2 regions of the Pseudomonas sp. CDFA 610 genome follow, and region 2 is predicted to be linked to the other one. Evidence: predicted binding sites of a transcription regulator. Region 2 holds the regulator's gene; the other holds the start of a gene.

Region 1 (11,966 bases), on a different contig from region 2:
ACTGACAAGTAGGATGAAATAAGGTGGATTAGTATGGGAAACCAGACCAATACCAGCGCCCATTTGAACATGCACGAAGAAATGCGCCGCGCATTCTCATTGCTGTCAGGCAAATGGAAGCTGGAAATCATGTGGCTGATCAATCAGCGTGTCTATCGCTTTGGCGAGCTGCGCAAGGCCATTCCTGGCATCACTCAGCACATGCTGACCGCGCAACTTCGCGAGCTTGAGGCAGACGGGCTGGTGACACGCACCGTGTTCGCCGAAGTGCCGCCGCGTGTGGAATATGAGATTACCGAAAAGGCGCGGGGGCTGGGGCCGACCATGGAAGCGCTGATGATCTGGTGGCAGGAACATGGTGCCAGCGTGCCGGTCAGGTCGGCCGGGCGTGGTCGTGTTGCAAGGGATTCAGGCAAGAAATCCAGCTGAGGGCACCGGATACCCTGATCAGGCAAAACAACCTGGCTGACTGAGTGAGCGGAGATTTTGTGGGGAGGCCGCCACCTCTTCGACGTAGCGCTGTCGCAGAGCAAACGCTGGAGGGTGGGAGGCGGCTGGCCGACGATTCGGTTTCCCGGACGAATCGTCAGCCACTGAAGCGCCCCGGCACGCCGGGGCCTGATCAGTCTTACAGTCGGAACCTGCCCACTTCCTGTTGCAGACTGGTCGCGAGGTTTTTCAGCCCGCCGCTGGTCTTGAGCAGTTCCTGAACGGACATATTGTTCTGTTCGGCCATTTGTGCAGAGCGTTCTACGCTACGCGCGACATCCTGGCTGGCAACGGTTTGCTCGCGCAACGCAAACGATATCTGGTCCACCACATGCAAAACCTTGCTGGAACTGTCGCGGATTTCGATAATCGCCTGGCCGGCATTGCCTGCCATTTCCACGCCGCTGTTCACTTCCAGCACTCCGCTGTGCATGCTCTGGACGGTCTCTCTGACGCCAGCCTGGATTTTCTCGATCATCCCGGCAATCTCTTTGGTCGATTTACCGGTGTTCTGCGCCAGGAGGCGTACCTCGTCGGCCACGACGGCAAACCCGCGTCCCTGTTCGCCCGCCCGCGCAGCTTCGATGGCAGCGTTGAGCGCCAGCAGGTTTGTCTGGTCGGCGATGCCTTGAATCACGCTGATGATCGATGAAATATGCTCAGAATGCTGGCCCAGGCTTGAAACCTGAGTCGACGAATGCTGCACGGTCCTGGCAATGCCGTTCATGCTGGACAGGGTGTTTTCGATGACCTGCGCGCCTTCTTTGGATTGCTCGCCCGAGCGACTGGCGATCTGGTGGGCCTCGTCGGCGTTCTCGGACACGTGATGAATGCTGACGGTCAGTTCCTCGATGGTGGCGGCCATCATTGAAGCCGAGGTCGACTGTTCCTGGATGGCGCCGGACAGTTGCTCGGACGCACCGGAAATCTGCTGCACAGACACCACCAGTTGATTTGCCGCCTCACTGATCTGTTGAATCATCTCGCGCAGGCGCTTCTGCATCCGGTCGAACGCTTTGGGCAGTTCATCATGGCTGCTGGTGTCGATGACCGTGTCCAGCCTGCCATCGGCAACGGCTGTAGCGGCGTCAATTGCCAGTTGCAGGCGTGCGGTGGTGCTGCGACCCAGTGCCGTCGCCAGAATGGCGGCAAGAAGCGCGGCCGCAATGCCACCGCATACCAGGATCATCAGTGCGAAGTGCTTGGCGTCGATCATGTTCTGGCTTCTGACGACCAACAGCGTGTTTTCCGCGGCGCTGATCTCGGCCAGCGTCACACGCATGCTGTCCATCTTGGCTTTGTCGGCACCGGCGATGATGCGTTTGTCCAGTTCATCATCAGGCAGGTTGCGTGCAGTCAGGTCCCTGCGCATGGCAACGATGGTGTTGACGTCATCTTCAAGCCAGCGCTTGTAGGTTTCTCCCAGCGATGCGAGGCGTCGCTGTTGCTCCGGGTTGTCAGCTGTCAGCTGCTTGAGCGCATCGAGCTCTTCGCCAAAGCGTTTTTCGCCGGCAATGAGAGGCTCGAGAAACGCGTCTTTCGACGTGATGACAAAGCCACGCATGCCGGTTTCGATATTGATCAGCTGTTCCAGGGCCAGTTGCGCTTCACTGAGCACCTTATAGGTATGAACATTGCTGTTAGTGGCGTCTTCAACCTGCTCGAACCCCCTGTAGGCGCTGGCCACCAGAACCGCGATGAGTACGACAATAGTGATAAAACTGAAGTAAAGCTTCTGCGAGATGCTGAGCTTATTGAGCATGGTGTCAGTCCTGAAACTTGCCTCCCTGGCAGTCCAATGATGTTTTGTATGAAGAGCGGCAGTGTGCAAATTTCTTAGAATGATGTCATTTAGATATCATAATTTCGACCGTGCCTTGATGAACTTGAGGCGCAGGCGAGCACTATTTGAAATATTGCGAAATAATTTATTTAAATGTTTGATATTTAAAGCAATATTATTTTGATTTCGGTTGTAATTTATAACGTTTAACGCGTGAAAGTTAAGATTTTGACGGCGTTAAGTTGACGGGCTCTGTGTCGATCAATGGTCTAAGATCACTGCTTCCTCACTGTTCCGGGCTGTACGGCGATGACACATGACACCTCGCTTGAACTGGCTTCCCGCCTGATCCGCAACTTCAATGAGATCTCGCTTGAAAAGCAGGTCCGCGATCCTTTGTATGAAAGTCTGGCAGGACCGCTGGCAACGGGAACGGCCGCCAGCAAGTTGGGCGCCTCCATTGATATCGTTGCGCCGGGCAAGCGCTCGTGCCCTTATCATTTTCATCATGCGCAGGAGGAAATGTTCATCGTCATCGAAGGCGAAGGCAGCCTGCGGGTTGCAGACCGGATGCTGCCCATCAAGAGCGGCGATGTGATCTTCATTCCACCGGGGCCGCAATACCCTCACCAGATCATCAATACGTCGTTGTTGCCTCTGAAATACCTGTCCATCAGCACCCGTGAAAAGCCCGAGATCTGCGAGTACCCCGACTCAGGCAAGTACCAGGCCATGGCGTCCGGTGAGGGCGCTGCTTTCGTGGCCAGGCAACGGGTCGATCTGAATGTGGACTATTGGGATGGCGAGCCGTAAGCCGGACGCGCTCGTGCACATGCGCACCCGGTGCTGTGCCTGTATGCTTCTGCCGACCCAAAAATGAAGTAAACGAATTCATCATGTCTGAAAACCTGCCCGATCCCGTCTCAACGCCAGCCGCCAAACGTCGTCGCATTCCGAAAGGCGATCTGCGTAAGGTCGATATCATTCAGGCAGCGCTGGTGATCTTTGCCCGCGATGGCTTTGCCGGCGCATCGCTGTCGAACATCGCCAAGGTGGCGGGTATTTCCCAGGTCGGATTGCTTCACCATTTCCCCAACAAACTGGCCTTGCTGCAAGCGGTGCTCGACCATCGGGATCAGTACATCTCGACGCGGTTGCAGGACGCCGAACAGGTGGCAACGCTGGAAGGCTTCGTAGCGTTCCTGCAGTTCATCATGCGGTTCAGCATCGAAGACGCGTCTGTCAGTCAGGCGCTGATGATCATCAACACCGAAAGCCTGTCCGTTACCCATCCGGCGAATCGATGGTTCTGCGAGCGATTTCATATCGTGCACAGCCATCTGCAGGCGCAGTTGAAGCTGCTGGTGCAGGCGGGCGAAGTGCGAGGGGACATCGATGTGAAACAGGTCAGTCTCGAGCTGGCATCGATGATGGACGGGATGCAGATTCAATGGCTTCGTTCACGGTCCGACGTGGATATCGAGCGCGCATTCAAACGGTTCCTCGACCGAATGGCGTCAGACCTGGGAGTGCGCTAGCAAAGCGTCTGGCGAGCCGTTGGCAATCGGTGGCCGCGAAGACCACCGATTGCTGCCTGTCAGTAAGCCTGTTCCGGCTTGACCTGAACGGCCTTGCGCAGCGGAACGGGGAGAGGGTTGGAGTCACGTGTGGTCAGTTGCTCCGGGTAGAGCGCGACGACGGTGCGGTTGAGTGCCAGATTTTCCGAGTCCTTGCCGACCAGCACCTTGAACTTGCCCGGATCGACTTTCCAGCTCACCGAATCCGGCGCGTAGTAAGCGAACGAACGCGAGTCCAGCGCAATGGTGACGGACTTGCTTTCGCCCGGCTTCAGGTAAACCTTGGAGAAGCCTTTGAGTTCTTTCTCGGGACGATCAACCTGCGGCTTTGACGGTTGCACATACAACTGAGCGACTTCGAATCCGGCCTTGTCGCCGGTATTGGTGATCGTGAACGTCGCGTTGATGGTCGAACCGGGTGCCAGCACGTTGCTCGACAGCTTCAGGTCGCTGTACTCATACGTCGTGTAAGACAGACCGAAACCAAACGGATAAAGCGGCGTGGCGTGTTTCTTGTCGTAACCACGATAGCCCGGATACAGGCCCTCGCTGTAGGTCATTTCAGTGGGCGGGTTGGCACTGCTGAAATAGTACGGCACCGGGTCCTTGTACGACGCGTAGCTCGGGTTGTCCTCGACCTTCCTGTCCAGCGTGATCGGCAGTTTGCCGGACGGGTTGACCTTGCCGAACAGAATTTCAGCCAGTGCCTGACCGCCTTGCTGGCCGGGGAACCAGGCGTGCAACGTGGCTGCAACCTTATTGGCCCACGGTTGCATGTCCATGCCGCCACCGCCGTGCATCACCACGATGGTTTTCGGGTTGGCTTTCTGTACGAAGCTGATCAGCTCGGACTGGAACTGTGGCAATTCGAACGGATGGTCGAGGGATTCGCCTTCATATTCGAAGTTGCTGCCTGCCGCGACGACCACGGCATCGTAGTCCGCCAGGTTCTTCGGCGGGCGCAGTGACGCCCAGCTCATCTGTACGCCATTCATGCCGCCCAGTACCGGCGTGAAGTTGCCTTTGAGACGGCGATACTCCAGACGCACGTTGTACTCGCTGCCGGCTTTCAGGCTGGCGGTCTTGATCGCGCGAGGAACAACCGGGATCAGGTCGAACGAGACCTGTCCGCCTTCGTCTTCGGCCACCAGTTCGTCGTTGATCCACAGCTTGTACGCGCCATCGGCACGGACCTTGATCACATGCGGGCCGGTGATCGTCGGTTTGATCTTGCCAGTGAAGCGGGCGGAGAACGCACCTGCCACCGGGTTGAAACCGCTGACGGTGCTGGTGCCGTTGTCGGTCACGTTGCTGCTGGTGATCCAGTCCAGGTTGACGCCCGGCTCGATGTGCGTTGCCACCGGATCGCCCGACAGACTGGTGTTGGCGTAGTACTCGGCTTTGACGCCTGCGTTGCTGATGGCCTGTTTGCCTGAGCCCGGCTGATACCAGACCGACGACTTCGGGTTCAGGCTCATTTGGCTGATGTAGTCGACATTGGCCGTGTTCGACGCCAGTTGCTTCAAGCCACTGAGTTCGGTGACGTAGCTGGCCGGAACGGAATAGGCGGTCCCGAAAGGCGATGTCGGTGGTTGAACAGCCAGATCGCCGATGACGGCAATCTTCGAGTTCTTCGCCAGCGGCAGCAGCGGTTTTTGTCCGTCCACCGGTTCGTTGCGCAGCAGAACGATGGATTCCCTGGCCATGTTCAGCGCAGCCACCTGACCGTACTCGCGATGCACCAGCGGTTGCGCCTTGTTGATGCTCTTGTCGAAACCGTAGCTCACCAGCGCCCGGAGGTTGCGGCGGACCTTGTCGTCGATCACGTTCTGGTGCAACTGGCCGTTCCAGACGTAAGGCAGCAGTTTGGCTTCGGTAAATTGCAGGCCGCTCGGCATGTCGATGTCAGTGCCCGCCCAGGCGCCCTTGAACGCGTCCTGAACCGAGTTGAAGTCGCTCATCACGTTGCCCTGGAAGCCCCATTGGCCTTTCAGGATGTCGGTGATCAGGTGGTGATTCTCGCAGGCATACTCGCCGTTGATCTTGTTGTAGCCGCACATGACCGAGGCAATGTTGGCGTTTTTGACCAGTGACTCGAAGCCTGGCAGATACAGCTCCTGCATGGCGCGCTCGTCGATCTTCACGTCCAGATAATGCCGGTTGGCTTCCTGTTCGTTCATCAGATAATGCTTGGCGGCGGCCTGCACGCCCTGCACCTGAATACCGTTGGTGACCGCAGGCGCCAGCACTGCGCCGAGGAAGGGGTCCTCGCCGCTCATGTACTCGGCGGAACGTCCGTTGAACGGTGTGCGGTACAGGTTGATGGCTGGAGACAGCATCTGCTGGCCGCCCGCAATGCGGGTTTCATAGCCGATCGCCAGACCGAACTCCTTGGCCCGGTTGATGCTCCAGGTCGCAGCCAGTGCGGAAGGCGACGGATACTGCGCGCCGAACGTCTTGCCGCCGACCAGCACGCCCATCGACGAGTCATAGGCCACGGTGCCTTGCAGGCCGAACTTGTCCAGCTTGGGGATCATTCGTCCGTCGTCGACGCGAGAAAAATTGATCTTCTCCGATTGCGTCATGTTGTCCAGCATCGCGCCCACTCGGGCTTCGACTTCGTTGCCGGTCATGGGGGTGGCGGCGAACAGCGCGCTTGCCTGGGCAACGCTCAGCGCAAGAACGCTCAGGCCCAGGCCTTGTTTGATCATGGACACGGTACTACTCCTCGGATAACGGCTTGGGTGATGTGCGAGTCAACGCAACACTCACGGCTTTGCATCCACGACGGGGGCGTCTGCGGTATCGATGGGGGCGTCCAGCAGAGCTTGTTCGCCAGTCGGTTGTTCTTGGGGCACGGCGTCGGCACCGGTGAGGTGCTGACGCTTGGCATCGACCTGCGCACGAAGCGCGTTGGACGTTGCGGGTGACGGGTTCTGATTGTCCGCAGCCGAGGCTGGCAAGTTGATCAGGCACATCAATACGGTGGCAGCGAGAGGCAGCAAGCGTCTGGCCATCGGGAATTCTCCAGATAGAGGAAGGTGTCAGTCAGTTAGCGTCGGGTGATAAGGGAAACCGGACGTGAGCGTTAAGGCCGCAGTCTGGGGATAAAGTTCTCTAGCGGCAAAGGAGAGGCGGTTTTTTGTGTTTAAATTTGTCTTGAATTGAAATTTAAATTGCTAATATATTTAATATATAAGTTATTAATTATGGTTTTAAGTAAATTTCTTAATTAAAATTTCAATTTATTTTTTATTTTTGGAATAAATTACCTTTTTTCAAAACAGATCATTCATTCTGTTTTGAGATTCTTTAAAGACGTTGGATTCTGAAAGTTGATTGAGCTTCTGCGCCGTAGTTGAGGAAGGTTTTTATTGGGCGGGACGTTCTGAAGAGCAAGAGTCTTCATCGAGCGCCATGGCTAAAGCCGCCAATGCACTTGGCAGCTTCAGCGCGACGTGATGAGCCAAAAGAGCCTACAAAATGACTCAGAAGGCCCGTGGTCTGGGGCCGACAATGGAGGCGCTGATGATCGTGTGGCAGAAATACGGCGCCCGCGTGCCAGCCAGGCGCAGGGTTTCTTTTCAGTCGGCAGCGAGGTGTCCGGCAAGCGTTGGCGCTTAACTCTTCATCGCCAGTGCAGAGGCTTGTTGTGCCTGCTCGCTGGACAGTGTTCCGTTTCGGGAAAGCTTGGCCAGGGTGTTATTGGCGCTCATCAAGCTGTTGGTCAGTGCCCCCAGTTCGGATTGCACGCCCGCGACACGAGCCCGTTTCACGTCAGGGCTCAGGCTGGTATCCGCCATGAGGGCCTGAAGCTCCTCAAGCTTTTCCCGGATCTTTTGCTGCAGCTTGCGAATTATCTTCAGGACACTTTGCGCCTGTTCTGGCAGTCCGCTCTCTTCAATGTCCTTGTTCCAATGGGCGCTGTTGTCCTCAGCGGCCTTTTGCAGGCTGACGCTGGACAGCGACACCTTGACCCCTTCGGCGGGGTCTTTTGCCGTGCTGCCGGAGGATACGTCCAGAGCATCATCGGCTGCGCTCTTCAGGCCGGTGTTCAGCGTCGATGTCGGCGCGGCGCTGGCGAACTGCACGTTAAGGGTGATCATGGTCTTCGCCTGAATGGGTTTACGTATAACGCTGTATCGGCCTGTCACGGGTGTTCTTCATTTCAGGTATTCAGGCACTTCAGACAATTGTGACCGCAGCCTCATAATCCTGAGCGGATACGCCCATCAACTCATGAAGCGTCTGACGATCAACACGCGGGAAAAACCGATATCCGCGAGGACCGGGCAACGTATGGGCCTGAGTGGCCATTATATCGGGACTGCGGGCCTCAAAGGCGTGGCAGGTCGGCTGCACGCAAACGTCAAGCCCGTCCTCGCGTGACGACATTGATGACCGCGTCAAAGGACTTGAAGCGGGTGCTGACGATTACCTGCTCAAACCGTTCGATCTGCGCGAGCTGTTCGCCCGTCTGCATACGCTGGTACGACGCGCTACCGGACGTGCGGTGAACATCATTGAGCACGGTGCCGTGACGCACGACCCATCCACCTGGCAAAACTGGTTGGCCGGGGATGCGATCGACCTGTCGCGTCGTGAGCAGGCGTTGCTGCTGGCGTTACGTAACCTGCTGGACAACGCCTTGCGCCACAGCCCCGAACACACTCAGGTGCTGGCTAGCTTCACAAGTGAAAACGATTTTGCGTTCGTCAGCGTCAGAAATATCAGTGCAACGCTGTCCGCAGACAGCCTGCAATCCATGACCAAGCGTTTCTGGCGCAGCAGCACAAGCTCCGGGTGTGGGTTGGGACTTGCCATTGTGCAGGCCATCGTCGAGCGTTGCGGTTGCACGATACAGCTCGATTGTGTCGATCAGCAGTTCAACATCACGCTCAGTCTGCCCTTATTGGCTCAGGTCGGGCAGCCGTTGCCAGCGGCGTCGCTCAGTTCCTTCAAAGGCTGACCCACGTCTTGCAGTCAGGCGCGGATCAAGCACGAAATGCTCGGTTGCTTTCTCGACCTGCAGGCTCAGCGTATTTGCTCCAGCCTCAGCCGGGTGGGCGCTTCCAGCGGGTCGGCCAGCGCCTTACCGAACTCGAATCTGGGCAACGGCATACGCAGTTCACGTGGCACGGCGCTCAATAATGCCTGCTGCTGAATGCTGTTGCTGGCGGCCGCGGGGTTGATCGGGGTGATGAATGGTGTGGCACGTGTTGCGAGCAACGGTGGCTCACTAATCCGGCGTCCGACTGGCGCTGGCGACGTCCTGGGCATTGCCGACAGCCAACTCGTGACGCACCGCCCCCGGCGTTTTCCCGGTCCATGACTGAAAGGCTCTGGCAAACGAATTGGCATCCTCGAACCCCAGCAGGAACGAAATTTCCGCACTCGACATGGCCGTGTTGCGCAGGTAATGGTAGGCCAGCGACTCACGCAGGGTATCGAGTATCTGTTGAAACGAGGTGCCTTCACCTTGCAGCCTGCGTTGCAGGGTGCGGGTGCTGACGCCCAGTTTGCGACCGACCGCCTGCATCGAGACCTCGCCGGCCGGTAGGCTTTCCAGCAATGCGCTGCGTACCCGTTCCAGCATGCCGCAGGTTCTGTCCAGATCCGAAAGGCGCTGACGCAGGTCGGGCTCGAAAAACAGCCACATTTTGTGATTTTCGGTCAGAAACGGGCGGTCCATGTCGGCGTTGTCCAGTACCAGCGTCGTGACAGCGCTGTGAGTGACCGGGGTGCCAAAAAACGCTGCGTAGAGGCCGGAGTCTTTCTCGAAATCGTCCGGCAATGGCCAGCTTATCTGCAGTGGGTTGATCTGGGTGCGAGTGGCCAGTCGCGCCAATTGCACAAACAGCACCATCTTGAAGATCAGAAACACGGCCGGCGGCGGCTGCGAAGCGGTCAGGAAGTCCAGCGTAATGGTGGTGTGTTTATCGTTGCGCACCATGCGGATGGCCATCGGCGCGATCAGCCGTATGTAGGTGGCGAGGCGCTCCATGGCCCCTCTCATGTGAGCGCTGCACAACGCGGCAAACAATTCGGGATCGAACCAGTCCGAGGACATGACCCGTGCGATCTGCAGTGGCGTAGGAATCGTGGGTTGCAATGACTGGGCTTCTGCCTCGATGGCCTCCCACAACCGAAAGAAGTCGGCCGAGTTCAGGCGCACGCTGCGACGTGCGAACAGGTCGCCCGGCAACTGCGCGCGTCGCAGCACTGGAGGCGCGGTCACGCCAGCGTCCTGCATCAGCAGTCGCCATCCTGGCCAAACCGAATATTCCAGCGTCGAGCTGCGTCTGCCGTTCATGGGCGTCTCACTCAAGTGTCTGCACGTTGAAGGGCAGTCTAGGTAGCCGATCGTGCCATCACAATAGCCGATGGCGCCAACGCACTGTGTTGAAAATTGGCGCGTTGGGCAGTCGTTCTGGCGCGTTGTGCGAGTGTCAAAAGGCCGGGACGCGAGCAATCTGTTGTCACGGGCCAACGTCAGGGGCACTTGATGACTCATCATGATCGCTTCGCTGTCACAGCCCGCCGAGCAGCCTTACAACGGGCACCCATGCGACTCTTCAGGGCATCCAGATGAAAAAGACAGTGTTGATTACCGGCGCATCCTCAGGCTTCGGGCTCCTGCTCGCTACCCGGCTACACGATCAGGGCTTCGAGGTGATCGGCACCAGCCGTCATCCCCAGAACCACGCTGGCCGTTTTCCCTTCAAACTGCTACGCCTTGACGTAACCGATGACGCGTCCATCAAGCTCTTTGTCGAGCAGCTGTTCACGAACATCCCGCACGTCGATGTGCTGATCAATAACGCCGGTTACATGCTGACCGGCATTGCCGAGGAAACGCCTGTCGAGGCAGCGCGGGAGCAGTTTGAAACCAACTTCTGGGGCACCCTCAGATTGACGAATGCGCTGCTGCCATTCATGCGCGACAAGAAGGGCGGTCAGATCATCACGGTCAGCTCGATTGTCGGTTTGATAGGGCCGCCCAACCTGTCCTATTACTCGGCGTCCAAACACGCGGTCGAAGGCTACTTCAAGTCGCTGCGCTTTGAGCTGGACCCGTTCAATATCAGCGTCAGTATGGTCGAGCCTGTCTGGTTCAAAACAAAACTGGGGATGAATGCCGTGGCTTCGAAAGGTCAGCAGATCGAAGCGTACGATCAGTACCGGCGCAAGGCTGACGCAGCGACTCAGAAGGGCCTGAACGAGGCGCAGGCGCCGGACGCGGTTGTAGAGAAAATCATCAGTCTGATAGGCACCCGCAAGCCGCCGTTTCGCAACCCGGTCGGCAAAATGTCGGGAATGATCGTGTTCCTGCAGCACCACGCCCCCAAAGTCTTCGAAAGTTCGATCCTGAAGAGTGTCGCCTCGGCTCGATAGCCCCGACGCCCTTGTACGATCCTTTCTTATCTTGCAGGTGACTGACCATGAAGTTCTATTTGTGCAAATACCTTCCGCCCAGGGCGGACTTTCTCGCCACGATGACCGATATCGAACGCGCCCTCATGGCGCAGCATGGAGCCTATCTGAACGAGCTGCTCGACAAGAGCGTGATTGTCGCGCATGGACCGGTCATGGACGAGCACGGTGGTTATGGCGTGTCCTTGTATCAGATCGACGATGATCAGGAGATCGGCGACTTCACGTCACAGGATCCCGTCGTCAAACAAGGGATAGGCCACTACGAGCACTACCCCATGCTTCACTTGAGGGCGCGTGGCTGACCCTGCTCCTGGCCGCGTTCGCTGATCAGTTCCTTGATTCTGGACGCCAGCACCTCCAGCCCGAACGGCTTGGTCAGTATCTGAGTCTTGGGCTGCAGGTGGCAGCCGTCCAGTGCCGAGGTCTCGGCGTAACCGGTGATGAACAGCGTGGGCAGGGCCGGGCGTTTCGTTCGCGCGACATCGGCCATTTCCCTGCCGTTCATGCCGCCGGGCAGGCCGACATCACTGATCAACAGATCAATGTGCGTGTCCGATTGCAGAATCTCCAGGCCCGCCTTCGCATCGGCGGCCTCCAGCGCTTGATAGCCCTGGGTCTTAAGCACCTCGACGACCAGCATTCGCACGGACGGTTCGTCATCGACCACCAGCACGGTTTCA
Region 2 (11,966 bases):
TCAGCCGCATGAACCCGGCGGCGGGTCTCAAGCGTATGTTTTCTCCTCACGCGCTGGTGGAACTGCTCAAGTCGCTCGCCAAATTCCTGATCATTCTCGCAGTGGCGCTGGTGGTGCTCGGCAAGGAGCGCAACGATCTGGTGGCTATCGCGCACGAGCCTCTGGAGCAAGCCATCATCCACAGTCTCCAGGTGGTGGGTTGGAGCAGTTTCTGGATGGCCTGCGGCCTGATGTTCATCGCTGCTGCCGACGTTCCGTTTGTATTGTGGGAAGCGCACAAGAAGCTGCTGATGACCAAGCAGGAGGTGCGCGACGAGCACAAGAACAGCGAGGGCAGTCCGGAGGTCAAGCAGCGTATCCGTCAACTGCAGCGCGAGATGTCGCAACGCCGGATGATGGCCTCGATCCCCGAGGCCGACGTGATCATCACCAACCCGACTCACTTCGCCGTAGCGCTCAAGTACGATCCCGAGAAGGGCGGGGCGCCGATGTTGCTGGCCAAAGGCACTGATCTGATCGCGCTGAAAATTCGCGAGATCGCCGCCCATAATCAGATCCTGATTCTGGAATCTCCCGGTCTGGCGCGCTCCATCTACTACAGCACCGAGCTGGAACAGGAAATTCCTGCAGGACTGTACCTGGCCGTGGCTCAGGTGCTGGCTTACGTCTATCAGATCCGTCAGTACCATGCAGGTCAGGGCAAGCGTCCGGATCCGCTGGGCGACGTACCGATCCCGCCGGACCTGCAGCGCGACTCCTGATTGTCTGATACGCCTCGTCGATCCTTTCGCCAGCAATCCGCCTCCCGTTCCTTTGCCTCTCAATGCTGCTTTTCTGCCGTTTCACACCCGTATTCACTGGCTTTTGAAAAGTTGGACAGCTTTTTGCAACAGGTCTGTTCAAGGACGCTGTCGGCGTCAAAGTTTTGATCCAGTGCGCAGGTAAAGAATCGGTGGAACGCTCTCAGATACTCAGTAGCGCACGCAGCAACATTGCAGGCCTCGGCCGTGGTCAGTTGGGCGTGCCGCTGTTGCTGCTGATCATGTTGGCAATGATGATGTTGCCTATTCCGCCGTTTCTGCTGGACGTGCTCTTCACGTTCAACATCGCACTGTCCATCGTCGTGCTGCTGGTCTGCGTGTACGCGTTGCGGCCTCTGGATTTCTCGGTTTTCCCGACCATTCTCCTTGTCGCCACGCTGCTGCGTCTGGCACTGAACGTTGCCTCGACACGGGTGGTCATGCTGCATGGCCAGGATGGACACGCTGCCGCAGGCAAGGTGATCCAGGCCTTCGGTGAGGTCGTGATCGGCGGTAACTACGTGGTCGGTATCGTGGTGTTCGCGATTCTGATGATCATCAACTTCGTGGTGATCACCAAGGGCGCAGGGCGTATCTCCGAAGTAAGCGCTCGTTTTACCCTTGATGCGATGCCAGGCAAACAAATGGCAATCGACGCCGACCTCAACGCCGGCCTCATCGATCAGCCTGAAGCAAAACGCCGTCGTGCAGAAGTCGCCGGGGAGGCCGAGTTCTACGGTTCCATGGACGGTGCCAGCAAGTTCGTGCGCGGCGATGCGATTGCCGGCCTGCTGATTCTGTTCATCAACCTCATCGGCGGCATGCTGGTGGGTATCCTGCAGCACAACATGACGTTCGGCGATGCAGGCCGCGTTTACACCTTGCTGACCATCGGTGACGGTTTGGTGGCGCAATTGCCATCACTGCTGCTGTCCACCGCTGCCGCGATCATGGTGACCCGTGCTTCCGGTTCGGAAGAGATGGGCAAGCTGATCAATCGCCAGATGTTCTCTTCCTACAAGGCGCTGGGTGTATCGGCCGGCATCATGATCGTCATGGGCCTGGTGCCGGGCATGCCGCACTTTGCTTTTATCGGCCTTGGTCTGGTAGCGGCTGGTGGTGCCTACCTGCTGTGGAAGAAAGAGAATCAGGTGAAGTTCGAGGCGCTGGCCGAAGTTCAGCGTCAGCAGGATCTGTTGCCGTCACCGACCCGCGTTCAGGATTCCAAGGAGCTGGGCTGGGATGACGTGACGCCGATCGACATCATCGGTCTGGAAGTGGGTTATCGCCTGATTCCGCTGGTGGACCGCAATCAGGGTGGTCAGTTGCTGGCGCGTATCAAGGGCGTGCGCAAGAAGCTCTCCCAGGAGCTTGGCTTTCTGATGCCGACCGTCCACATCCGCGACAACCTCGATCTGGCGCCCAGCGCCTATCGTCTGACGCTGATGGGCGTGATTCTGGCCGAGGCCGAGATCTACCCCGATCGCGAACTGGCGATCAACCCTGGTCAGGTATTCGGCACGCTGAACGGCATCACCGCCAGAGATCCGGCATTCGGCCTGGAGGCAGTGTGGATCGAAATCAGCCAGCGCAGTCAGGCTCAGTCTCTCGGTTACACGGTGGTGGACGCCAGCACGGTAGTGGCGACTCACCTTAACCAGATCCTGTACAAGCACTCGCATGAGCTGATTGGTCATGAAGAGGTCCAGCAATTGATGCAATTGCTGGCCAAAAGCTCGCCGAAGCTGGCTGAAGAGCTGGTTCCAGGTGTGCTGTCGCTGTCGTCGTTGCTCAATGTGCTGCAGGCGCTGCTGGCCGAACACGTACCGGTACGCGACATCCGCAGCATTGCAGAGGCCATCGCCAACAACGCCGGGAAGAGTCAAGATACCGCCGCTTTGGTGGCGGCGGTCCGCGTCGGTCTGAGTCGCGCAATCGTGCAAAGCATTGTAGGCGTTGAGCCGGAGCTGCCTGTCATCACGCTGGAACCAAGGTTGGAACAGATATTGCTCAATAGTTTGCAGAAGGCTGGTCAGGGTCAGGAAGAAGGCGTTCTGCTTGAGCCGAGCATGGCTGAAAAGCTCCAGCGTTCATTGATCGAAGCGGCCCAGCGTCAGGAGATGCAAGGGTTGCCGGTAATCCTTCTGGTAGCGGGTCCGATTCGGGCGATGCTGTCACGATTTGGACGATTGGCTGTACCGAGCATGCATGTTCTGGCGTATCAGGAAATTCCTGACAACAAGCAAGTAACCATCGTAGCGACTGTCGGGCCCAACGGCTGAGGTAGTGAGTCATGCAAGTTAAGCGATTTTTCGCCGCCGATATGCGTCAAGCCATGAAGCTGGTTCGCGATGAGCTGGGCGCTGAGGCGGCCATCATTGGCAACCGCCGCATCGCCGGGGGCGTCGAACTGACCGCCGCGCTGGATTACAAACTCTCTGCGCTGGCACCCCGCGTTCCGAACATGGAACTCGAAGACGAGTTGCGCAAGACCCAGTCGCGCATCGTCTCTGCGCAGGCTGAACTGAACAACCGCAGCGACAGCGATGCCTCGGTCAATCTTCAGTTGTTTTCCGGCAAGCCGATCAGCGCGACCGACACCCACATCGAGCCGACACTCGAAGAGCCGCCACGTCCGTTTGCCTACGCGCCGGCCCCGGCCGCCGAGCCCGCGGGCGGTCAGCGTGCCTTCGAGTCGATGCGCTCCGAATTGAACGGCCTGCGCGAGCTGCTGGAAGTCCAGCTCGGCTCCCTGGCCTGGACCCAGTTGCAGGGCAGCCGTCCGCAACAGGCCAACCTGTGGCGTCGCCTGCAACGCGTCGGCCTGTCCGGTCCGTTGTCGCGTGACCTGCTGTCGATGATTCCGGACATTGACGAGCCCCGTCAGGCCTGGCGCATGCTGTTGGCCCATCTGGCGCGCATGATTGCCGTGCCTGATGTCGAACCGCTGGAAGAGGGCGGTGTTATTGCCATGGTCGGTCCTGCCGGCATGGGCAAGACCACCACGCTGGCCAAGCTGGCCGCCCGTTACGTGCTGAAGTACGGCGCGCAGAACATCGCGCTGGTCAGCATGGACAGCTTCCGCATCGGTGCCCAGGAGCAGCTCAAGACACTGGGCCGTATTCTCAACGTGCCGGTGACTCACGTCGATCCCGGTCAGTCGCTGGCACAGGCTCTCGAGCCTCTGCTGCGCAAGCGTGTGGTCCTTATCGACACTGCCGGACTGCAAGCCAGTGATCCTGCGTTGCGCATGCAACTGGAAAGCCTGGCAGGTCGCGGCATCAAATCGCGTAACTACCTGGTACTGGCCACAACCAGCCAGAAGCAGGTACTGACAGCGGCTTATCACAGTTACAAGCGTTGTGGCCTGGCCGGATGCATTCTGACCAAGCTGGATGAAACCGCCAGCCTGGGTGAAGTTCTTAGCCTGGCGATCAGTCACGAATTGCCGGTGGCCTACCTCACGGACGGACCACGGATTCCTGACGATTTGCACATTCCGCGTCGTCACCAACTGGTGAGCCGTGCGGTCAGCGTGCAAATGCAGGATGAGCCTAGCGAAGAAGCGATGGCTGATATGTTTGCCGACCTCTATCACTCACCTGGCAAAAGGGTAGGTTAAGTGATGGAGACTATTGGAATGTCCCTGCATCGATGGTCTGCCAGGCATTGTTCGTTCGCGAACGTGCAGCCCCCAATGTGGCTTCGGTCTACGCAAGACAAGGTAAAGAAATAACATGGGCAGCATGCATCCCGTACAGGTTATTGCGGTGACCGGCGGCAAAGGTGGCGTCGGTAAGACTAACGTGTCAGTGAACCTTTCACTGGCCCTGGCTGAACTCGGTCGACGCGTCATGCTTCTTGACGCCGATCTGGGTCTGGCCAATGTCGATGTTCTGCTTGGGCTGACACCCAAACGCACGCTCGCCGATGTCATAGAAGGCCGTTGCGAATTGCGCGACGTGCTTCTTCAGGGGCCGGGCGGCGTTCGCATCGTGCCTGCCGCTTCCGGCACTCAGAGCATGGTTCATCTGTCGCCTGCCCAGCACGCAGGTCTGATCCAGGCGTTCAGTGAAATTGGCGACAACCTCGATGTACTGGTGATCGACACGGCGGCAGGCATCGGTGAATCGGTGGTCAGCTTCGTACGCGCCGCGCAGGAAGTCTTGCTGGTAGTCTGCGACGAGCCGACGTCCATCACGGATGCCTACGCACTGATCAAGTTGCTCAACCGCGACTACGGCATGAATCGCTTCCGGGTGCTGGCCAACATGGCCCAGAGCCCGCAGGAAGGCCGCAATCTGTTCGCCAAGCTGACCAAGGTCACGGACCGCTTTCTGGATGTGGCGCTGCAGTATGTCGGGGCTGTGCCTTACGACGAATGCGTGCGCAAGGCCGTACAGAAACAGCGTGCCGTCTACGAAGCCTTCCCGCGTTCCAAATGCGCGCTGGCATTCAAGGCCATTGCTCAAAAGGTCGATACCTGGCCGTTGCCGGCCAATCCAAGGGGTCACCTTGAATTTTTCGTTGAACGACTCGTTCACCAGACCAGTGCGGGGCCTGTCCAATGACAGCGAGCGGCTACCAGATGTACAGCAAGGCTTCCCGGAATTCGCAGTATGAGCTGATCGAGCGTTATGCGCCCTTGGTCAAGCGCATCGCCTATCACTTGCTGGCCCGCTTGCCAGCCAGCGTGCAGGTCGAGGACCTGATCCAGGCCGGCATGATCGGCCTGCTGGAAGTCTCTACCAAATACGACTCCACCAAAGGTGCGAGTTTCGAGACCTATGCGGGTATCCGTATTCGTGGCGCCATGCTCGACGAAGTGCGCAAGGGGGACTGGGCGCCTCGCTCGGTCCACCGCAATACGCGCATGGTAAGCGACGCAATTCGCGCAATTGAAGCGAAAACCGGACGTGACGCTAAAGATCACGAGGTTGCTGCCGAACTCCAGTTGAGTCTCGATGATTATTACGGGATTTTGAATGATACCTTGGGCAGCCGCCTCTTCAGTTTCGACGACCTGCTTCAGGACGGCGATCACGAAGGGCTGCACGAGGACGGTGCCAGCGGTTCGCTTGAACCGTCACGGGACCTGGAAGACGAGCGCTTCCAGGCAGCCCTGGCCGATGCGATTGCCAATCTGCCGGAGCGTGAGCGTCTGGTCTTGGCGCTGTACTACGACGAAGAGCTGAACCTCAAGGAAATCGGAGAGGTCCTGGGTGTCAGCGAATCGCGGGTCAGTCAGTTACACAGCCAGTGCGCAGCTCGTTTGCGAGGGCGTTTGGGGGAGTGGCGAGCGCGTTGACAGTCAAGGTGCGGCCTGGTCCGCACAGTGACTTCAAGCCGGCTGTGCAGAGCGTTACGTGGTAACAGGATAGACAAGGCAGGAGCCTGTCGGGCGGTGCCTCGATGGGCTGTTCGTTCAGGTCTGTACCTGTCGTTTTGCCAAGCCCGTCGTCGTTTCGTACAGCCGGGGGTGTGCTGTGCCAGTATTGAGTGAACAGCGTGTTCAGGTGCTGAACGCGTTAAAGACTGCTTGGAGGTCGAATTGGACAAGAACATGAAAATCCTCATCGTTGATGACTTCTCAACGATGAGGCGGATCATCAAGAACCTGTTGCGTGATCTGGGGTTCACCAACACATCGGAAGCGGATGACGGTCTGACCGCGCTGCCGATGTTGCAGAGCGGTGCCTTTGACTTTCTGGTGACGGACTGGAACATGCCTGGCATGTCCGGTATCGATCTGTTGCGCCAGGTCCGTCAAGACGAGCGCCTCAAGAGCCTGCCGGTGCTGATGGTCACTGCCGAAGCCAAGCGTGAGCAGATCATTGAAGCTGCACAGGCCGGTGTTAACGGTTACGTGGTCAAGCCATTCACGGCTCAAGCGCTGAAAGAGAAGATCGAAAAGATCTTTGAACGCGTCAATAGCTGATGCATGCCGCGAGGGCGCTATGGATAACAATGATTCGATGGCCGACTTTGAGTCGACCCTGAAAAGACACGCGCAGGAACTGGTTACCAGCCTTGAAAAAGGCCGTTTCGGCGAAGCTGTGCAACTGATCCATGAGCTCAACCAGACACGCGACCGCGGCCTCTATCAGGAAGTGGGCAAGCTGACTCGTGAGCTGCACAGTGCAATCGTCAACTTCCAGATCGATCCGCACATGCCTCAGGCCGAAGAGGTATCGCAGATCACGGATGCCACCGAGCGTCTGGGTTACGTCGTGCGACTGACCGAAAATGCGGCCAACCGCACCATGGACCTGGTCGAGGAAAGCACGCCGGTCATGAACGGTCTGAGTTCCGACGCCAAGGCGTTGAGCGAAGACTGGGGACGTTTCATGCGCCGCGAAATCGGTGCCGAGGAATTTCGCGATCTCGCCAAGCGGGTCGATGGTTTTCTGACGCGTACCGAAAAGGAGACTCACGAGGTTTCCGCTCACCTCAATGACATTCTGCTCGCCCAGGATTACCAGGACCTTACCGGTCAGGTGATCAAGCGTGTCACGCAGTTAGTCACTGAAGTGGAAGGCAATTTGCTCAAACTGGTGCTCATGGCCAGCCATGTCGATCGCTTTGCGGGTATCGAACATGACGAAGAATCCATCCTTGCGGAAAAAGATCCTAAAAAACATCTCGCCAAGGGTGAAGGTCCGCAGATTCATGCCGATAAACGTGAAGACGTCGTATCCGGACAGGATGATGTAGACGATCTGCTATCGAGCCTCGGCTTCTAGGTCTGTTGACGGTTAATTTTAGGGAGCACCCCCATGAGCTTCGGCGCCGATGAAGAAATCCTTCAGGATTTTCTGGTAGAGGCCGGCGAAATTCTGGAGCAGTTGTCAGAGCAATTGGTCGAGCTGGAAAGCCGACCGGATGATGCTGATCTGCTCAATGCAATTTTTCGCGGTTTTCACACTGTAAAAGGGGGCGCCGGCTTCCTCCAGCTTCATGAGCTGGTGGAGTGCTGCCATATCGCCGAAAACGTGTTCGACATCCTTCGCAAGGGTGAGCGTCGCGTTGATTCCGAGCTCATGGACGTGGTCCTGGAAGCATTGGACACCGTCAACAGCATGTTCGGCCAGGTGCGCGAACGTACTGACCTGACGCCTGCGACGCCGGAGCTGCTGGCGGCGTTGTCCCGTCTGGCTGAACCACAGTCCAATGACGAAGTCGCAGTTGCCGAGCCTGAACCTGTGGCTGAAGTCGCCGAATCGGCTGCTCCGGTTGCCGAGGCGGCTGGCGGCGACGACATCACGGACCATGAATTCGAACAGTTGCTCGATTCGCTGCACGGCTCCGGGCCGATTGCAGCACCTGCTGCGGCCCCGGCCGCTCAGGCCTCGTCGAGCGACGAGATCACCGATCAGGAATTCGAATCCCTGCTCGATCAGTTGCACGGCAAGGGCAAGTTTGCCGCCGATGCCGCTCCAGCACCGGCCCCTGCGGCCAAGGCTGGCGGCAGCGCACCGGCCAGTGACGAGATCACTGACGACGAGTTCGAAGCATTGCTGGATCAACTGCATGGCAAAGGGTCGTTCGACGCTGCTGTCGTTGCGCCGGTGGCTGTCGAGGCCGTTGCGGCCAAGGCTCCAGCGACGGCACAGGCTGCGGCCTCCGACGAAATCACCGATCACGAATTCGAAAGCCTGCTGGACGAGCTGCACGGCAAGGGCAAGTTCGAGCCTGACGCGGTCGTCGCCAAGGCGCCTGCACCTGCTGCCAAGCCTGCCCCGGCCCCCGCTGCCAAGCCTGCTGCTGCGCCTGCCCCTGCTGCAAAGGCCGAACCTGCGCCAGCCAAGGCTGCTGCCCCTGCACCCGCTCGTGCTCCCGCCCCGACGGGCGAAAAGCCGGTCGCGACCGAGGCCGAAACCACGGTGCGCGTCGATACTGCGCGCCTGGACGAGATCATGAACATGGTCGGCGAACTGGTGCTGGTGCGTAACCGCCTGGTTCGCCTGGGTCTTAACAGTGGCGACGAAGCCATGTCCAAGGCCGTTTCGAACCTGGACGTGGTGACCGCCGACCTGCAGACCGCAGTGATGAAAACCCGCATGCAGCCGATCAAGAAAGTCTTCGGCCGCTTCCCGCGTCTGGTTCGTGACCTGGCTCGCCAGCTCAAGAAAGAGATCAATCTGGAATTGGTGGGCGAAGAGACCGACCTGGACAAAAACCTTGTCGAGGCACTGGCCGACCCGCTGGTCCACTTGGTGCGCAACGCGGTCGACCACGGTATCGAAACCCCTGAAGAACGCGAAGCCACCGGCAAGTCCCGCGGCGGCAAGGTGATTCTGGCGGCAGAGCAGGAAGGCGACCATATCCTGTTGTCCATCTCGGATGACGGCAAGGGCATGGACCCGAACGTGCTGCGCTCCATCGCCGTCAAGCGCGGTGTCATGGACAAGGATGCTGCGGACCGTCTCAGCGATACCGACTGCTACAACCTGATCTTTGCGCCGGGCTTCTCGACCAAGACCGAGATTTCCGATGTCTCCGGTCGTGGCGTGGGCATGGACGTGGTCAAAACCAAGATTTCCCAGCTCAACGGCTCGATCAACATCTACTCGACCAAGGGACAGGGCTCGAAAATCGTCATCAAGGTTCCGCTGACGCTGGCGATCATGCCGACCCTGATGGTCATGCTGGGCAATCAGGCTTTTGCCTTCCCGCTGGTCAACGTCAACGAGATCTTCCACCTGGACCTGTCGACCACCAACGTCGTAGATGGTCAGGAAGTGGTGATCGTGCGTGACAAGGCCTTGCCTTTGTTCTACCTCAAGCGCTGGCTGGTCAGTTCGGCCGCGCACGAAGAGCAGCGTGAAGGGCACGTGGTGATTCTGTCTGTCGGCACCCAGCGCATCGGCTTTGTCGTCGATCAACTGGTCGGGCAGGAAGAAGTGGTGATCAAACCGCTGGGCAAGATGCTGCAAGGTACGCCGGGTATGTCGGGCGCCACTATCACCGGTGACGGTCGCATTGCCTTGATTCTCGATGTACCGAGCATGCTCAAGCGTTACGCCGCACGGCGTATTTGATTCTGGGGTTGCGGGCAGCTTCGGCTGCCTGCGGCGCCTATTGGAGTGTTTATGGCAGTCAAGGTCCTGGTGGTGGATGATTCCGGTTTCTTCCGCCGCCGCGTTACGGAAATCCTTTCTTCGGACCCCAACATCCAGGTTGTCGGCACGGCAACCAATGGCAAGGAAGCTATAGAACAGGCGCTCGCGCTCAAGCCTGACGTGATCACGATGGACTACGAAATGCCGATGATGGATGGCATTACGGCGGTTCGTCACATCATGCAGCGCATCCCGACTCCGGTATTGATGTTCTCCTCACTGACTCACGAAGGTGCCCGCGTCACGCTGGATGCACTGGACGCCGGTGCGGTGGACTTTTTACCCAAGAATTTTGAAGACATCTCGCGCAACCCGCAGAAGGTCAAACAACTGCTGTGCGAAAAGATCAACAGCATCTCGCGCAGTAACCGTCGTTTCAGTGGAGCAAGTTCCACTTCCGCCGCTCCGGTTTCTTCCTCCGCTGCGCCCGCTGCCCGTACCGCGGCACCTGCATCGACAATGCCTGCACGCACGGTTGCGCCGCGCACCGCAGCGCCTGCGCCTCATGCAGCCCATGCCCAGCCACATGCTCCTGCGCCAGCCCATCCGACCACCTCGGGAGCGCCCAAGCGCAAGGCCTATAAGCTGGTTGCCATCGGTACCTCGACGGGCGGTCCCGTTGCGTTGCAACGTGTGCTGACGCAACTGCCTGCCAGTTTTCCGGCACCGCTGGTGCTGATCCAGCACATGCCTGCTGCGTTCACCAAGGCTTTTGCCGAGCGTCTGGACAAGTTGTGCAAGATCAGCGTCAAGGAAGCCGAGGATGGTGATGTGCTGCGTCCGGGCCTTGCCCTGCTGGCCCCCGGTGGCAAGCAGATGATGGTCGACAGCCGTGGCATGGTGAAGATTCTGCCCGGTGACGAACGCCTCAATTACAAGCCGTGCGTGGACATCACGTTCGGGTCGGCTGCCAAATCCTATGGCGACAAGGTGCTTTCAGTCGTGCTCACCGGCATGGGGGCCGACGGCCGTGAAGGCGCTCGTCTGCTCAAGCAGGCAGGCAGCACGGTCTGGGCTCAGGACGAGGCGAGCTGTGTGATCTATGGCATGCCGATGGCCATCGTCAAGGCTGAGCTGGCGGACGCGATCTACAGCCTGGACGATATCGGTCGTCATTTGGTCGAGGCGTGCCTCTGATGGATGTACTGAGTCTGATCGGACTGATCCTGGCGTTCGTGGCGATCATTGGCGGCAACTTTCTCGAAGGCGGACACCTCAGTGCGCTGCTGAACGGCCCGGCAGCGCTGATCGTGATCGGCGGTACGCTGGGAGCGTCGCTGTTGCAGGCACCCATGAGCGCCTTCATGCGCGCCATGAAAATCATTCGTTGGGTGCTGTTTCCGCCACGTGTCGATCTTGCCGGTGGCGTTGACCGCGTGATCGGCTGGAGCATGACTGCCCGCAAGGAAGGCTTGTTGGGACTGGAAACGGTTGCCGACGCCGAGCCTGACAGCTATGCCCGCAAAGGCCTGCAGTTGCTGGTCGACGGCGCTGAGCCGGAAGCGATTCGCAGCATTCTGGAGGTGGATTTCATCACCCAGGAAACCCGTGACATCCAGGCCGCCAAGGTCTTCGAGAGCATGGGCGGCTACGCGCCGACCGTGGGCATCATCGGTGCGGTCATGGGGTTGATTCACGTGATGGGCAATCTGGCCGATCCGAGTCAGCTGGGCAGCGGCATTGCCGTGGCCTTCGTTGCCACGATCTACGGCGTTGCGACGGCCAACCTGATCCTGCTGCCGGTGGCCAACAAGCTCAAGGCCATCGCCCACCGCCAGGCGCGTTACCGTGAAATGCTGCTCGAGGGTCTGCTGTCCATTGCCGAGGGTGAGAACCCGCGCTCCATCGAACTCAAGCTGCAAGGCTTCATGGAGTAACACCTCATGGCTCGACGTCGTCAGCCCGAAGAACACGAAAATCATGAACGCTGGCTGGTGTCCTACGCCGACTTCATTACGCTGCTGTTCGCGTTCTTCGTGGTGATGTACTCGATTTCGTCAGTCAACGAAGGCAAGTACAAAATTCTGTCGCAGGCCCTGGTCGG

The links. The regulator FliA, encoded in region 2, starts transcription of late flagellar genes. The targets are predictions, from matches to a motif close to CTAAAGTTTNNNNNNNNNNNGCCGNTAA.
Region 1: the regulator FliA is predicted to act here: its motif matches at 2,353-2,380, upstream of KDX39_RS19195 (methyl-accepting chemotaxis protein).

What each region holds. Positions count from the first base shown of each region.
Region 1 covers NZ_JAGTPM010000010.1:49,174-61,139, reverse strand. The annotation lists gene KDX39_RS19200 (winged helix-turn-helix transcriptional regulator) at 82-429, shown strand; gene KDX39_RS19195 (methyl-accepting chemotaxis protein) at 629-2,251, opposite strand; gene KDX39_RS19190 (cupin domain-containing protein) at 2,582-3,085, shown strand; gene KDX39_RS19185 (TetR/AcrR family transcriptional regulator) at 3,169-3,810, shown strand; gene KDX39_RS19180 (glycoside hydrolase family 3 C-terminal domain-containing protein) at 3,870-6,560, opposite strand; gene KDX39_RS19175 (hypothetical protein) at 6,618-6,866, opposite strand; gene KDX39_RS19170 (hypothetical protein) at 7,470-7,955, opposite strand; partial or broken gene KDX39_RS19160 (ATP-binding protein) at 8,234-8,818, shown strand; gene KDX39_RS19155 (hypothetical protein) at 8,884-9,078, opposite strand; gene KDX39_RS19150 (helix-turn-helix domain-containing protein) at 9,089-10,162, opposite strand; gene KDX39_RS19145 (SDR family oxidoreductase) at 10,438-11,244, shown strand; gene KDX39_RS19140 (YciI family protein) at 11,292-11,588, shown strand; gene KDX39_RS19135 (hybrid sensor histidine kinase/response regulator) at 11,567-11,966, opposite strand, start outside.
Region 2 covers NZ_JAGTPM010000006.1:70,432-82,397, forward strand. The annotation lists gene flhB (flagellar biosynthesis protein FlhB) at 1-761, shown strand, start outside; gene flhA (flagellar biosynthesis protein FlhA) at 953-3,082, shown strand; gene flhF (flagellar biosynthesis protein FlhF) at 3,094-4,422, shown strand; gene fleN (flagellar synthesis regulator FleN) at 4,538-5,371, shown strand; gene fliA (RNA polymerase sigma factor FliA) at 5,368-6,108, shown strand; gene KDX39_RS12555 (chemotaxis response regulator CheY) at 6,364-6,738, shown strand; gene KDX39_RS12560 (protein phosphatase CheZ) at 6,758-7,543, shown strand; gene KDX39_RS12565 (chemotaxis protein CheA) at 7,577-9,841, shown strand; gene KDX39_RS12570 (protein-glutamate methylesterase/protein-glutamine glutaminase) at 9,893-11,059, shown strand; gene KDX39_RS12575 (flagellar motor protein) at 11,059-11,799, shown strand; gene motD (flagellar motor protein MotD) at 11,806-11,966, shown strand, end outside.